DNA from 3 places in the Candidatus Pelagibacter bacterium nBUS_29 genome. Region 1 is predicted to be linked to each of the others. Evidence: riboswitches for the same ligand, from Rfam matches in the RefSeq annotation. Region 1 holds a riboswitch; each other region holds the start of a gene.
The links. Region 1 has a riboswitch for S-adenosylmethionine ahead of ACIJYA_RS05945 (homocysteine S-methyltransferase family protein). Riboswitches for the same ligand answer to the same signal wherever they lie in the genome.

Region 1 (4,979 bases):
TAAAATAATCTAATATTACTCATTAAGACAAGTTTAATTATGAAAAATATTAAAGCAATAATTTTTGATGCATACGGCACATTATTTGATGTCAATTCAGCAGCAGAAAAATGTAAAGAAAAAATTGGTAATAAGTGGGAAGGTTTTGCAAATTATTGGAGAACAACTCAACTAGAATATACTTGGCTTAGAAGTTTGATGAAAAGACATAAAAATTTTTGGCAAGTGACTGAGGATAGTTTGGATAAGTCAATGCAAGCTTATAAAATTGACCTCTCGATGAGAAATGAGTTGTTAGATCTTTATAAAATCCTTTCACCATTTTCTGAAGTTACAGAAGTTTTAAAATCACTTAAAGAAAAAAAATATAAACTAGCTATTCTCTCAAACGGCACACCCACCCTTCTCAATCAATTAGTTAAAAGTAATAATTTAGAAAATATTTTTGATGATATTTTTTCAATCGAAGAAGTAGGGATTTATAAACCAGACACAAAAGTTTACGATATGCCAATTAACAAATATCAAATTAAAAAAAATGAAGTTGCTTTTTTGAGTGCAAACACTTGGGATGTATCAGGTGGAGGAAATTATGGTTATAATTCTATTTGGGTAAACAGAAATAATAATATTTTTGATAAACTTGACTACCAACCAAAGTTGGAGATCAATAACTTAAAAGATCTGTTACCCAATATAAAATCTAATTAAAATTAAGCCTTATCTCCATAATCAGTCATATGTTTTGGAATTCTTTTATTTTTTCCATACATAAAATGATTTTCCATTTTTTCTCTATATTTACTTGCTGGAACAGTTAATCCAACTGACTTCTGCAACTTCCCTAATCAGCATTGAATTAGCTCCACAGCAAACACCGAGATAATTTATCCCTAAATCATTTGCCTCTTTTGCGAATTGACCTATTTCATATCTATTACAAAAATGTGGATCTAAAGCTGTTGGGAATGTTCTTCCATGTGGAGAAGGACAGCCACAATCGGCTCTGTCAGGCAAATTAAAAAAAGTTGGAAATTTTTCATTAGTTCTATATGGAATTGGTAAAGCACCTACATGACATTTGACTGCTTTTCTAATCTCCTTTAAGAATGGCAACATTGTTGCTGGTCCTCTAAAACAATTTAAGCCCACAACATCAGCACCTCTTTGTTCCAGCTCTTTACATGTATCTACTACAGACTTTCCATCTCTCATTTTGTTTTCACCCATTGGAGAAATTGTTAATACAGTTGGAAGATTAGCTTTCTTCATTACTTCAAGAGCTTTAAAAGCTTCTTCAGCATAATAAAAAGTTTCACCAATTAACATGTCCGCACCTTCATCAACTGCCCAACCAATCATTTCAGAAAACATGCCTTCAACTACTTTTTGGCCTTGCTTATCATCTTCCTTCCAAATATTTGAGTTAGAAATATTTCCAGCCATTAAATTTGGCTGAGATCCTTTAGGTGTATCCAAAGCAACCTTTTTTGCAATTTTTAAAGCAGAACGATTTAGCGGTTCAAGTAATTCTTCTTTACCTATAACTCGCATCTTTTCTCTATGTCCATTGTAAGTAAAGGCTTCAACAATATCAGATCCTGCATGTTGAAATTCTCTATGCAAATTTTCAAGAACTTCTGGATGATCTAAAGATACCATTGGCACAAATTCTCCAGATGCCATATATCCACGTTTCTCTATTTCAAATAAAAAACCTTCAGCACAAATCACAGGTCCTTTATCTAATCTTTCTTTTAGTATATTTGTTTTCATTTTTTCTCCAATACAGAGTTAAGAGGCTTAAACTTTGATACAAATCAAATCAATTTATTTTGAAATAGCTCTTCCCTCCATTAATTTGGAGAAAAGAAACTAATTAACCAAAGAGGGTAAAAATTAGCTCTTCTCTCCTTTTTAGTGCTTTAGCAAAATGCTGGGCGCACAATACGGTTCAAATACCCGATTTTAATTTGAGAAAATTTCAAAAAAAAACCACCGGCTAAAGCGGTGGTTGAAGTGTCGCTTTAGCAGGATTTTTAAAGCGCTCTGCAATTTAACTTAAATCAGCGCTAATCAATACAATCACAAATAAACAATGTTGTCAAAAGAATAAGCTTTATCTTATTCTGTTTTCTTCAAAGTTTTTATTAAGTTTTAATGAGATAGTTTTAGTATTTCTTTTATTCCAATCAGAAAAAGATTTCAAAATAGGAATTACTGATAAGCCAAATTCAGTAAGTGAATACTCTACTTTAGGAGGCACTACTTGATGAACTTTTCGATTAACAATACCATCTATTTCTAACTCTTTAAGTTGCTTAGATAACATTTGTTGAGTGATAGTTTTTAATACTTTCTTTAACTCATTAAATCTTACCCTCTTTTTGTGAAACAGTGTAAATAGAATTCTTATTTTCCACTTACCGCCAAGAAAATATATAGCTCTTTCAGCTGGGCAATTAATTAATTCTTTCATATCTACTTAAATAACTATTTTATTTTAATTATCAAGGTATGTTTATACATACTAGTATGATTATTTTGCGTACTTGCATAATTTACAACAAATCATTAATTATGTTCGATATTAATCGAAAGGGTAAATATGACTAAAGGACAGAGTGCTGGCAATGGACCAATTGCAGTAGAAGTTGAAAAAGATAAATCTTATTATTGGTGTTCATGTGGACAATCAAAAAAACAACCATTTTGTGATGGATCACATAAAGGAACTGATTTTACTCCATTAGCATACAAGGCAGAAGAAACAAAGAAAGTATTTTTTTGTGCGTGTAAACAAACTAACAATGCACCATTCTGTGATGGTTCACACAATAAATAAATTATGACAAATATATTAGATTTAGTAGCAAGGTTTTTTATTTCACTTATTTTTTTATTAAGTGGAATAAATAAAATTGGAAACTATGAAGGAACTGTTGGTTGGATGGAGTCCTTAGGTATGCCTGGTATTTTTTTAATCCCAGCAATCATATTAGAAATCGTTGCTTCAATACTAATAATAACAGGATATAAAGTTAAAATTTCAGCAGCTTTGCTAAGTGTATTTTGTATAGCCACTGCGATTATTTTCCATAGTGATTTAAGTGATCAAATGCACTTTATTTCATTTATGAAAAACATTGGTCTTGCTGGAGGATTTTTATTTCTTGTTGTTAATGGAGCTAAAGATTTTAGTCTTGATAAAAAGTTTGGAAATTAAATGTCAAATATAGAAGTAAGTAAAATTATAGACCCTATTCCAGCATCAGATGGTGCTGGAGTAAAATTAAAAAGAAGTATTGGTGTTGAACCAAATTACTTTGATCCGTTTTTAATGTTGGACGAATTTGGATCAGAAAATAGTGAAGATTATATTGCAGGTTTTCCATCCCACCCTCACAGAGGAATTGAAACAGTCACCTATATGTTAGCTGGAGATTTTGAACATAAAGATAGCACTGGTGGCGAAGGTAGAATGACTGCGGGAGATGTTCAGTGGATGAAAACAGGAAGTGGAATAATTCATTCTGAAATGCCAGCAATGAAAGAAGGTAAGCTTCATGGTTTTCAATTATGGGTAAATATGCCTGCTAAATTGAAGATGAGTAAGCCTGAATATATTTATATTGATGCAGATAAAATGAGTGTTCACAAAGATGGAGATAAACAAGTTAAAGTCATAGCTGGTAAATATGAAAATGCTGAAGGCCCTGTCAAAGGTCATAATGTTGAACCAGTTTATTTTGATGTTGAATTAAATAAAGACAAAGAATTCAATTTTAAATTACCATCAACTCATAATAGTTTTATTTATTTGATTAATGGTGAAATCGAAATAGGCAAAAATAAACATGATAATGTTAAAGATAGTACTTTAATACTATTAACTAGAGGTGAGGATTTAACTGTAAAAGCAAAATCAGATGCTAAGTTTTTAGTGATTTCAGGAAAGCCAATTAACGAAGAAATTGCAAGAGGCGGACCCTTTGTAATGAATACTAAAGCTGAAATCTTGCAAGCAGTACAAGATTATCATAATGATACATTTGTAAAATAAATTATGAAAGCTGTAGAAATTAAAAAAAATGGTGGGCCTGAAGTTTTAGAGCTTAAAGATATTACTCTAGATAAGCCAGGCACGGACCAGGTAACAATAGAACAAAGAGCTATTGGTCTTAATTATATAGATACTTACCACAGATCAGGTTTATATCCTTTAAAAATGCCAAGCGGTTTGGGTTTGGAGGGTGCAGGTGTTATTACTGAAGTTGGAGACAATGTAAAAGATTATAAAATTGGTGATAAAGTTTCTTATGCTGGTATTCCATTAGGATCTTATTCAACACACAGAAATTACCCAACAAAAAATCTTGTAAAAGTACCAGAGGGTATTGATCTTGAGGTTGCAGCAACTTTGATGACAAAAGGTTTAACTACATTTTATTTATTACATAAAACATTTCCCGTAAATTCAGGACAAACAATTCTTTATCATGCAGCAGCTGGAGGAGTTGGTCAAATATTTGGTCAGTGGGCAAAAAGTTTAGGCTGCACAGTTATAGGTACTGTTGGTTCAGATGAAAAAATAAATATAGCAAAAGAAAATGGCTACGATCATGTAATTAATTATAATAAAGAAGATTTTGCAAAAAAAGTTTTAGAAATTACAGACGGTAAAGGTGTTCCTGTAGTTTATGACGGTGTAGGTAAAGACACTTTAGATGGATCTATTGAATGTTTGACAACAAGAGGAATGATGGTTTCATTTGGAAATGCATCAGGACCATTGTCAGATATAAACGTTCCTAAAATGCTTCAGCCAAAAGGTTTATATCTTGTAAGACCTGCTATGCAGCAATATCTATCTACTAAAGAAGAGCTAGATGAAGCATCTAAAGTAATGTTTGAAAAAATTAGTTCTGGAAAAGTTAAGATAAAAATATTTAAAAAATATAAATTAGATGAAGCAGTTC
Region 2 (4,979 bases), 270 kb from region 1:
GTACTCATTATTTTTACCTCTCTATTTTTTTTGTTTATGATCTTATTTTTTTTTGTAGATATTTTAGAACGTTTCTTGGTCGCAGACGTTTTTGTAGCAACTTTTTTTTTTGTTTTGATTTTTTTTCTAGAAACTTTGACTTGTTTAGCCTTTTTTTTCTTAGTTTTTGAGTTTGCTATTTTTTTTTCTTAATAGCCATGGGAATAGTTAACTAAGGTTTTGTATCAAAGTCTATTTGTAATATATTTTATATTCTACTTTTGATTGCATCTAATACTACATCTTGTGCTCATAAAATAACTGACTAATAGTAAGTTTATGAATGATAATAAAAAAATAGAAATTCAATCAGCAACATTTGAAAGATTGTTAAAACATTTGGATGAAAGAAAAGATGTTCAAAATATTGATTTAATGAATTTAGCTAACTTTTGTAGAAATTGTTTGTCTAGGTGGTACAGAGAAGAAGCTGAAAAAAAAGGTGAAACTATATCTGATCCAGATGCAAGAGAACATGTTTATGGAATGCCTTATTCAGAGTGGAAAGAAAAATATCAAAAATAATTATTTTTCTTTCAGTCTTGGAAATAACTCAACAAAATTACAAGGTTTATGATTAATATCTAATTGATGTTTTAAAATTCCATCCCATGCATCAATAACACCACCAGAAGAACCTGGTAAAGCAAAAACATATTTACCATTTGCTAATACTGCGCATGCCCTAGATTGTATTGCAGAAGTTCCTACTGTTTTAAGACTTATTGTTCGAAAAACTTCTCCAAAACCAGGTATTTGTTTGTCTGCAACCTCTTCTATTGCTTCTGGGGTAATATCTCTTCCAGTAAGCCCTGTTCCTCCAGTAGTGATAACCACATCAATATCTTTTTTATTAATCCAATCTTTTAAAATTAAAACAATATCTTCTTTGTTGTCTTTACATATTTTTCTATCAATTAATTTATGGTTAGCTTCTTTAATTTTTTCTACAAGAATAGCTCCAGATTTATCATTATCAAATGTTCTGGTATCTGTTACAGTCAATAAAGCAATATTTACATTCATAAAATTTTTTAAGCATGATTATATTATCAATATTTTTTCTTATAACATCAATATTATATTCTAGTGTTGGTTTTGGAGGTGGGTCTACTTATCTGGCTTTAATGTTAATATGGGAAATTCCTTTTTACATCATTCCAATATTGGCATTATGTTGCAACATCATTGTGGTTTCGGGTAATTCAATAAATTATATAAAATCTGGTAATTTTAGTCTCAATCTTCTTTTACCCTACGTAGTGGGGTCTGTTCCTTTGGCATTTTTTGGTGCTTCATTATCAATTTCAAAAGAATTATTTGAAATATTGTTATTTATAATTTTAACTATTGCTGGAATTCTATTATTAAATAGAAGTAAATTTTTTGATAGTAATAAAATTAAGATAAATCAAATCCCAAAAAAAATATCTATTCTTATTGGTTGTGTCATAGGATTTATTTCAGGAATTGTAGGTATCGGTGGCGGTATCTTTTTAAGTCCAATACTTTTTTTAATAAAAGCTGGTTATCCAAAACAAATTGCTACAACTGCATCCTTATTTATTTTAATAAATTCTATTTTTGGAGTGGCTGGACAATTAACAAAAGATATTGTTTTAAATCAATTCTTAAATTTCTGGCCTCTTTTCTTGGTAGTCTTTATGGGTGGTCAAATTGGTAATTTTTTAAATATTAAGTTTTTATCGAATAAAACCTTGTCCTTAATTACATCTTTATTGGTCATATTTGTGGCTATAAGGATGGGTTTAAAGCTATTACCATAATCTTGATTTAATTAACATTTACTATATCTAAACATTCAATGAAAAATATTAAACCTTTTGGGCCAACAATTGGAAGAACAAGAATTTCGAATAAATTTTTTAAATGTCTAAATAATGAGTTTAATGAAAAATCTAAATCAAAAAAAATTGACTATAGTTCTAAATTAGCAAGCCAAATTAAAAAAGAATTAAAAATTTCAGAAAAATTTGTCAAAATAAATCTAGAAAAAGAATTAAAGAACCATATTACAAAATTTTTAAATAATGAAAAAATTAAGAATATAAAAGAAATTAAGATCTTAAATTTATGGGTTGTTCGACAATTTAAAGGTGAATACAACCCTATTCATTACCATGAAGGAGATTTATCAGGTGTGGGTTACTTAACAATACCTAAAGATATGACTAACAATAAAATGGTAAAGAATAAAAAGATTAAAACAAATGGAACTATAGATTTCATAAATGGACAAAAAGGTTTTTTAAGCAAGAGTATATATAATGTGGTACCAAAACTTAAAGAACTTATCATTTTTCCAAATTATTTACTTCATACTGCTTATCCTTTTAATATTAATGGTGAACGTAGATCGTTTTCTTTTAACGCAAAAATTATATTAAAAAAATAATATACAAATACAAATATAATTAGTATAAATAATTTTGCCGATTTGATCTTATTGCGGGCATAAACTGCTAAAAAGAATAATTCCCACAAAATCAATAAGCGAGGTAGTTGAACTATATTGTACACCTAGCATAAAGCTGAAGTACTAAAAAAGTAAGGACTAAAGTGGATTTAAATTTTTTCAAAAAAACAAGGGTGCTAGATGGTGGAATGGGCCAAGAACTTCTAGCAAGAGGCATGAAACCTAACGGAACATTATGGAGTGCTAACGCTATATTAGATGAAAATTACCATCAACTCTTATCTGATACACATAGGGATTTTATAAAAGCTGGTGCTGAAGTAATAGTCACAACAACTTTTACAACAAGACGAAAAAGATTAAGAGATAACAATGTTGAGGAAAAATTTGAATACTTAAATAAAAAAGCTGGTCAAATCGCACATGATGTTAAAAAAGAATTTCCAAATATTCTTGTAGCAGGTGGAATACCTCCTCAAAATTTAACTTACGAGGCAGATGAAAGAAGTGAAGAAGAGATTATTAAAAACTTTAATGAACAGGCAAAATTATTAAATCCTTATGTGGATTTTTTTTATTTTGATGTATGGAGTAGCATTAAAGAATTTAAGTGTGGAATAGAGGCAATTCAAGAATTTAATAAACCTTATCTCATTGGTATTCATATATCTGAAGGTATAAATTTACCGAGTGGTGAAAATATTTCAGATATTAAAAATATTATTGATGAACAATTACTTGGTATTATGCTTTCATGTGTGTCACCTGAAAACTATGAGGCTAATCTTGAGGAGCTAAAAAGTTTAAATGTTCCTTTTGGCTTTAAGATAAATGGGTTTATAACTACTAAACCCAAAAATGGTTACACCTCAACTTTCTCAAAATCTAATGGTAATCCAAATGAATTCTTAGGACAAAGAAAAGATCTTACACCTAAAAAAATTGGAGAAATTGTTAAAAAATTTAAAGATAACGGTGCAACGATATTAGGAGGGTGCTGCGAAACTAGGCCAGCACACATAAACGCAATGGCTGCAGTTAAATAGTTTTTTTATTATCAGCTTTTTTAACAAAATAGATACCAATACAGACAGCTATTAGAGATATTAAAACCTTAATCGTTATTAATTCTTTCAAGAATATATATCCTAGTATAGTGCCAAATATTGGTATTAGATACGATACTTGTGATTGAAAAATTAAACCATTGTTTTTTAAAATTCTGAATCTTAATAACCAAGCAACGCCTGTTGGCACTATACCAAGATATATAACTGATATTAATGAGTCAGTTCGTGGAATTGATTGCCAAGGTTGCTCTATAAAACTCATTAATGGTAATAAAATTATAATTGCCCAAATTAAAATTGACCCTGTTACATTTTCATTTTTTTTCTTACTTATCTTTAAAGTTAAAACGCCACCAACAACATAACAAGTTGAACCGAGCAATATTAGTAATGCTGAGTTGAAATTATTTTTATCAATTAAGATATTATCAGAAAATAAAAATACGATTCCTGAAAATCCAATTAAAATTCCAAATGTTTTTACCAAATTGAACTTTTCATTCTTAGTAAAAAAATGTCCAAGAACAGTAGAGCTTAATGGTGTAGTAGACATTAATATCGCTGCTAAATTACTTTGAACAGACTTTACCCCATATGCTATTAAAAAAAATGGCGCTACTAAGTTGATAAATCCAATCATAGCAAACCAATGCCAGTCCTTTGAAAATGCTTCTATTTTTATATTTTTGTAATAACAAAGAAGTAAAACTGGAATTGCTCCAAAAAAAACTCTTAAAAAAGCAATTGTCACGGGTCCAAATGAATATGTTGCAATCTTAATATTAAAAAAAGCTGACGCCCAAATTAAAGCTAATGTTGTTAATAAGATGTAATCTATTAATTTTGGTTGTCTCATTCTGTTATCTCTTTTATTTCACCGGTAGTTAAAATTTTTAATTGACTAAAATCTATTCTAAAGACACAATTTGGGTGCCCAGCTGCAGCGAAAACCGTTTTAAATCTATTTAAATTACTATCAATAAAAATTTTTACTTTATTTAGGTGCCCAACAGGTGAAACTCCTCCAATTGTGTAACCAGTAATTTTTTTAACATCATTTGGATGGGCCATGGACACATCTTTTTCATCTAAAATTTTTTTAAGTTTATTTAAAGAACATCTTTTATCGCCTGATACCAAACAAAGTACAAAGTCATTACCTGAATTAAATAGTAAACTTTTAACAATTGCCCCAACATTGCAACCTAAAGCTGTAGCCGCATCCTTTGCTGTTCTTGCTGTTTGCTCTAAACAAATAATTTTGAGATTTGGATCAAAATCTTTAATAGTTTTTCCAGCTCTTTTGACTGGTTCTTTTTTTAATAAAGGGTTCACTGTAAATAATTATTTAATAATATTGCATAAATACACCACTTATGTGAAAATTGCATAGGTGTTATTTATTAAATAAGCAATATTTTTCAAGATTATTT
Region 3 (4,979 bases), 530 kb from region 1:
CTGCATATCCAAGTTTTTGAGCTTTTTTTAGAACATCAGCAAAACTTTGGTTCGAATTTTCCATTTCTGAGAGAATATAGTTAGATGTACCATTTAAAATCCCATAAACTTTTGAAATTTTATTAGTAGCCAAACCTTCTTTAATTGATCTTAATATCGGAATTCCTCCAGCAACAGATGCTTCAAATTCTAGATTGACATTATTTTGTTCTGCAATTTTTGCTAATTCGTTACCGTGTTTTGAGATTAATGCTTTATTTGGAGTTATTACGTGAATTTTCTTTTTTAAAGCAGTCTCAACAACTTTTTTTGAAATCCCATCCGATAAACCTATAGCTTCAAACAAAATATCAACATTTGTTTTACTAAAAATATCTAACGGGTTTTTAAAAAATATTTTTTTATTAATTCTAAATTGTCTTTTTTTATTTATATTTCTAGCTGATATGGCTACAACATTAATCTTCTTGCCTGTTTTAAGCTCAATATCTTTTTTTTTAGTATTCAATTCATTAAGCAAATAAGAACCTACTTGTCCAAGACCTACTACAGCAATATTTATTGATTTTTTCATTGGTTTATATCCAGATATTTACTTTTTTTAGTATAGTCATCTATATAAATCTTATATTCGTCATAACTCATATTTGTTATGTCTTCTGACTTTTTTAATACTTCAGATAATTTTTTTTGATCTTCACTTTTTTTTACCACATCTTCTGTCCAATATTTAGAATCTTTGTTTAATGAACAATTATTTAAAATAAAAAAAATAAAAAAAATAAAGACTAATTTCATTATAAAGCTGTTTTAATTGGGAAATCAAATTTCATATTTAAATTTTGTACTGCTTGACCTGCTCCACCCTTAATCAAATTGTCTATAGCTGAAATTATTACAATCTTATTTTTGTATTTAGATTTACAAACAGAAATGAAACAATTGTTTGAGTTAATTACATCATTTGTACTTAACAGACTATTTGCTTCTAAAATTTTTATAAAATCATCATTCTTATAAAAATCTGTTAGTGTCTTAATTATTTTTGACTGAGTAACACCTTTTTCTAGATCAATATAAATAGTACTTAAAATACCTCGAAACATAGGAGTTAAATGAGGCGTAAAATTAAAACTTAATTTCTTTTTAGTGAATTTTCTTAACATTTGATCAATCTCTGAATTATGTCGGTGAAAGCCAACACCATAAGCACTTAAAGATTCATATAGGTTTTTATCTTTATATTTTTTATGGACAGCTCTACCAGCTCCTGAATAGCCAGATTTAGAATCCATTATTATATTGTTAACTTTAACTAATTTTTTTTTAAAAAGAGGAATTAAAGGTAAAAGTATTGAAGTTGGATAACAACCCGGACAAGATACAATCTGATATTTACCTATATCTTTTCCGTTAACTTCTGGAAGACAGTATATACTTTTCTTAATTAAATTTACTGCTCTGTGTTTTTGTTTGTACCATTTTAAATATTCTGATTCATTTTCTAATCTAAAATCAGCAGCTAAATCAATTAAAATGATATTTTTTGTTAAATGTTTTGAAATATCTTGCGCTTCTCCATTAGGTAATGCTGTAAAAACTACATCAACATCTTTTAAAAGTTTTTTATTAAATTTAATAATTTTTGGTAATTTTTTTCCTGAAAGAGATTTGTCATAACTAGAAATATTTTTTCCTACAGAACTATTTCCGCATAGAAATCTTATGTTTATAAATTTGTGTTTAATTAATAATCTAATTAATTGAACTCCAATATATCCAGTTGAACCAGCAACCAATGCATTAAGCTTAGGCATAATTTATTATAACAGTTTAAAATTAAAAAAGAATTATCTTTTAGAGAATTGGAAGCTTCTTCTAGCTTTTCTTCTACCAGGTTTTTTTCTTTCAACTGCTCTAGAGTCTCTGGTTGTAAGTTTTTCGGTTTTTAATGTAGATTTTAAATTTTCATCAAACATAACTAAAGCTTTAGAAATACCATGAACTAAGGCACCTGCTTGACCAGTTGGACCTCCCCCACTAACACTACATCTAACATCATAGTCAGTAGATTGTTTGATTATATCAAAAGGTCTAGTAATTTGAAGATGATGAAATTCACTTGAGAAATATTCATTGAATAATTTTCCATTTACATAAATCTTTCCTGAACCTTTTTTTAACCAAACTTTTGCAATTGAAGTTTTTCTTCTACCCGTTGCATACTTACTGTCTTTAAAGTCTAATTTTAGTTTAGGTGTTTTTGATGCTGTTTGAGTATTTTCCATATTAGTTTCTAACTAAGTTTTTGCTGTTTAATTTGCCTAACTCAATAATTTGAGGATTTTGTGCTGCATGTGGATGATCACTACCTGTATAAATTTTTAATTTAGTTAATTGTTTTCTGCCTAACACTCCACCAGGGAGCATTCTTTTAACGGCAAGCTTTAAAGTTTCACCTGGTTTTTTTTCGTGTAATTTCTCAGGTGTAGTCTCTTTAATTCCACCTGGGTGGCCAGTGTGTCTATAATAGATTTTATCCTCAAATTTTTTTCCAGTAAATTTTGCTTGTTCGATATTTTTAACTACAACAAAATCACCATGGTCCATATGAGGAGTATAAGTAGTTTTGTTTTTGCCACGAATGATTTTTGAAATAACAGTTGCTAATCTACCAACAACAGCATTAGTTGCGTCTATCTCGAACCATGATGATGTTACTTGGTCTTTTTTTACAAATTTTGTCATTGTGCCAGGATTAATACTATTATTAATTGCAAAGTCAATTTGATATTTGGCTTGCATTACAATACTTATCTGTTAAAAGGTTCAAGCCGATTTGATCCTATTGCGGGCATAAAACTGCTAAACAGGAATTTACACATCATTATCGGTAGGCATTTGAACTGTATTGTGCGCCTTACATTAAGTTAAAGCACTAAAAAAGGAGTAAAAATGAGTACAAAAAGAAATAATCCAGAAACTATCGCAATTCATGGTGGAGACTACAGAAGTGATACTGCAACAAATGCTGTAGCAGTTCCTATCTATAGAACTACATCATATCAATTCAATAGCACGGAGCATGCAGCCAACCTGTTTGCATTAAAAGAGTTTGGCAATATTTACACAAGAATCATGAACCCAACCAATGATGTATTGGAAAAAAGACTGGCGGCACTTGATGGTGGCTTAGCAAGTTTAACCGTTTCATCAGGACAAACAGCTTCAACTTTTGCAATATTAAATGTTGCTCAAGCTGGAGATAATATTGTTAGTTCAACAGATCTTTATGGTGGAACTGTATCTTTATTCACGCATACTTTAAGCAAACTTGGTATTGAAGTAAGATATGCTGACCCTTCTGATCCAAAAAACTTTGAAAAAGCTATAGATGATAAAACAAGAGCTTTTTATGGAGAAACTTTACCGAATCCATATTTAAGAGCTTTTCCTATCAAAGAAGTTTCAGATATTGGAAGAAAATACAATATACCACTTATTGTTGATAATACAGCTGCACCAGTAATTTGTAAGCCATTAGAACATGGGGCTGCTGTTGTGGTTTATTCGCTGACAAAATATATAGCAGGTCACGGAACTGTTGTTGGTGGAGCTTTAGTTGATGGTGGTAATTTTGATTGGACAGCAGATCCAAAAAGGCAACCTCTTTTCAACGAACCTGATGCTAGCTATGGAGGTGTAGTTTGGGGAAAAGCTGTTCCAGAACTTACAGGTGCTAATGTTTCTTTTGCAGTAAGAGCAAGAGTAACAATTTTAAGAGATCTTGGCTCAGCACTATCACCTGATAATGCCTTTGGCGTAATTCAAGGTTTAGAAACCGTAGCTTTAAGAATGAAACAACATTGTGAAAATGCTTCTAAAGTTGTTGATTATTTAAAGAAACATAAAGCGGTCGATAAAGTGATTTATGCTACTGAACATAATGATGAAATAAATAGTAGAGCTAAAAAATATCTTAAAGGTGGTTATGGTGCGCTAGTTGGCATTGAACTAGCTGGAGGTATTGAAGCAGGAAAAAGATTTATTGAGTCTTTGAAAATGTTCTACCATGTTGCAAACATTGGTGATGCTAGAAGCTTAGCAATTCATCCGGCAACAACAACACATAGTCAACTTACTGAAGATGAATTAGCTGCAGCTGGAGTAACACCTGGTTATGTAAGATTGAGTATTGGTTTGGAGCATATAGACGATATCATTGATGATTTGGATCAAGCTTTAGAGAATTCTTCTAAAGGTAAATTAAAAGCTGTTAGTTAATTTGAGTTTTATATGTCAACAAATAGAAACTAATTAGTTTTTTCCTCATACCTGGATATGTAGAGAAAATATAAAGTCGATAATATTATTAAAATAGAATTTATCTGGTGTAAAGATGCATAAATAATCTTTACTCCAGATAAAATAGTTAATATTCCTAACACAACCTGTAAAAACAAACTTATCCCAATAATTAAAATTGGTTTTCTAAATATTTTATTTGTCTCCTTAAAAATAGAAATTAACAGAAAAATATAAACTATCATAATTAGGTAAGCTAAATTTCTATGTAAAAATTGTACAATAGAAGGATTATCAAAAACAGAAATGTTTAAAAATTCAATCATTTTACTATCATCCGGAAAATAAGAAGCGCCCATTAAAGGCCATGTATTATAAATGGTTCCAGCATCCATACCTGATACAAAAGCACCAATAATTAATTGTATAAATAGCAAAACAAGAAAAAATTTAATAAAAAATAATTTAATAGAAATTTGATTAATTTGTAGTTTGGTCAATTTTAAGATATTCCAAAAAACCATTGAAAGGATAATAAAGGCTGTAAACAAATGTATGGATAATCTATAATGACTGACATCAATTCTATTTACCAAACCACTGGATACCATGTACCATCCTAAAAAACCTTGCAAGCAAACTAAAATAAAAATTATGCCATATCTTTTTACAAC

Region 2: another riboswitch for S-adenosylmethionine. It lies ahead of ACIJYA_RS04590 (homocysteine S-methyltransferase family protein); the one in region 1 lies ahead of ACIJYA_RS05945 (homocysteine S-methyltransferase family protein).
Region 3: another riboswitch for S-adenosylmethionine. It lies ahead of ACIJYA_RS03160 (O-acetylhomoserine aminocarboxypropyltransferase/cysteine synthase family protein); the one in region 1 lies ahead of ACIJYA_RS05945 (homocysteine S-methyltransferase family protein).

What each region holds. Positions count from the first base shown of each region.
Region 1 is NZ_CP172843.1:1,109,118-1,114,096, forward strand. It holds gene ACIJYA_RS05935 (RsmE family RNA methyltransferase) at 1-23, opposite strand, end outside; gene ACIJYA_RS05940 (haloacid dehalogenase type II) at 40-711, shown strand; partial or broken gene ACIJYA_RS05945 (homocysteine S-methyltransferase family protein) at 714-1,776, opposite strand; SAM riboswitch class V at 1,908-1,973, opposite strand; gene ACIJYA_RS05950 (winged helix-turn-helix transcriptional regulator) at 2,120-2,479, opposite strand; gene ACIJYA_RS05955 (CDGSH iron-sulfur domain-containing protein) at 2,609-2,845, shown strand; gene ACIJYA_RS05960 (DoxX family protein) at 2,849-3,226, shown strand; gene ACIJYA_RS05965 (pirin family protein) at 3,227-4,063, shown strand; gene ACIJYA_RS05970 (quinone oxidoreductase family protein) at 4,067-4,979, shown strand, end outside.
Region 2 is NZ_CP172843.1:839,969-844,947, forward strand. It holds partial or broken gene ACIJYA_RS04565 (aldehyde dehydrogenase family protein) at 1-8, opposite strand, end outside; gene ACIJYA_RS04570 (DUF1244 domain-containing protein) at 319-564, shown strand; gene moaB (molybdenum cofactor biosynthesis protein B) at 565-1,065, opposite strand; gene ACIJYA_RS04580 (sulfite exporter TauE/SafE family protein) at 1,080-1,826, shown strand; gene ACIJYA_RS04585 (putative 2OG-Fe(II) oxygenase) at 1,865-2,455, shown strand; SAM riboswitch class V at 2,548-2,611, shown strand; gene ACIJYA_RS04590 (homocysteine S-methyltransferase family protein) at 2,620-3,522, shown strand; gene ACIJYA_RS04595 (DMT family transporter) at 3,515-4,402, opposite strand; gene ACIJYA_RS04600 (YbaK/EbsC family protein) at 4,399-4,881, opposite strand.
Region 3 is NZ_CP172843.1:583,735-588,713, reverse strand. It holds gene ACIJYA_RS03185 (homoserine dehydrogenase) at 1-574, opposite strand, end outside; gene ACIJYA_RS03180 (hypothetical protein) at 571-798, opposite strand; gene argC (N-acetyl-gamma-glutamyl-phosphate reductase) at 798-1,817, opposite strand; gene rpsI (30S ribosomal protein S9) at 1,851-2,288, opposite strand; gene rplM (50S ribosomal protein L13) at 2,290-2,748, opposite strand; SAM riboswitch class V at 2,887-2,953, shown strand; gene ACIJYA_RS03160 (O-acetylhomoserine aminocarboxypropyltransferase/cysteine synthase family protein) at 2,956-4,284, shown strand; gene ACIJYA_RS03155 (COX15/CtaA family protein) at 4,314-4,979, opposite strand, start outside.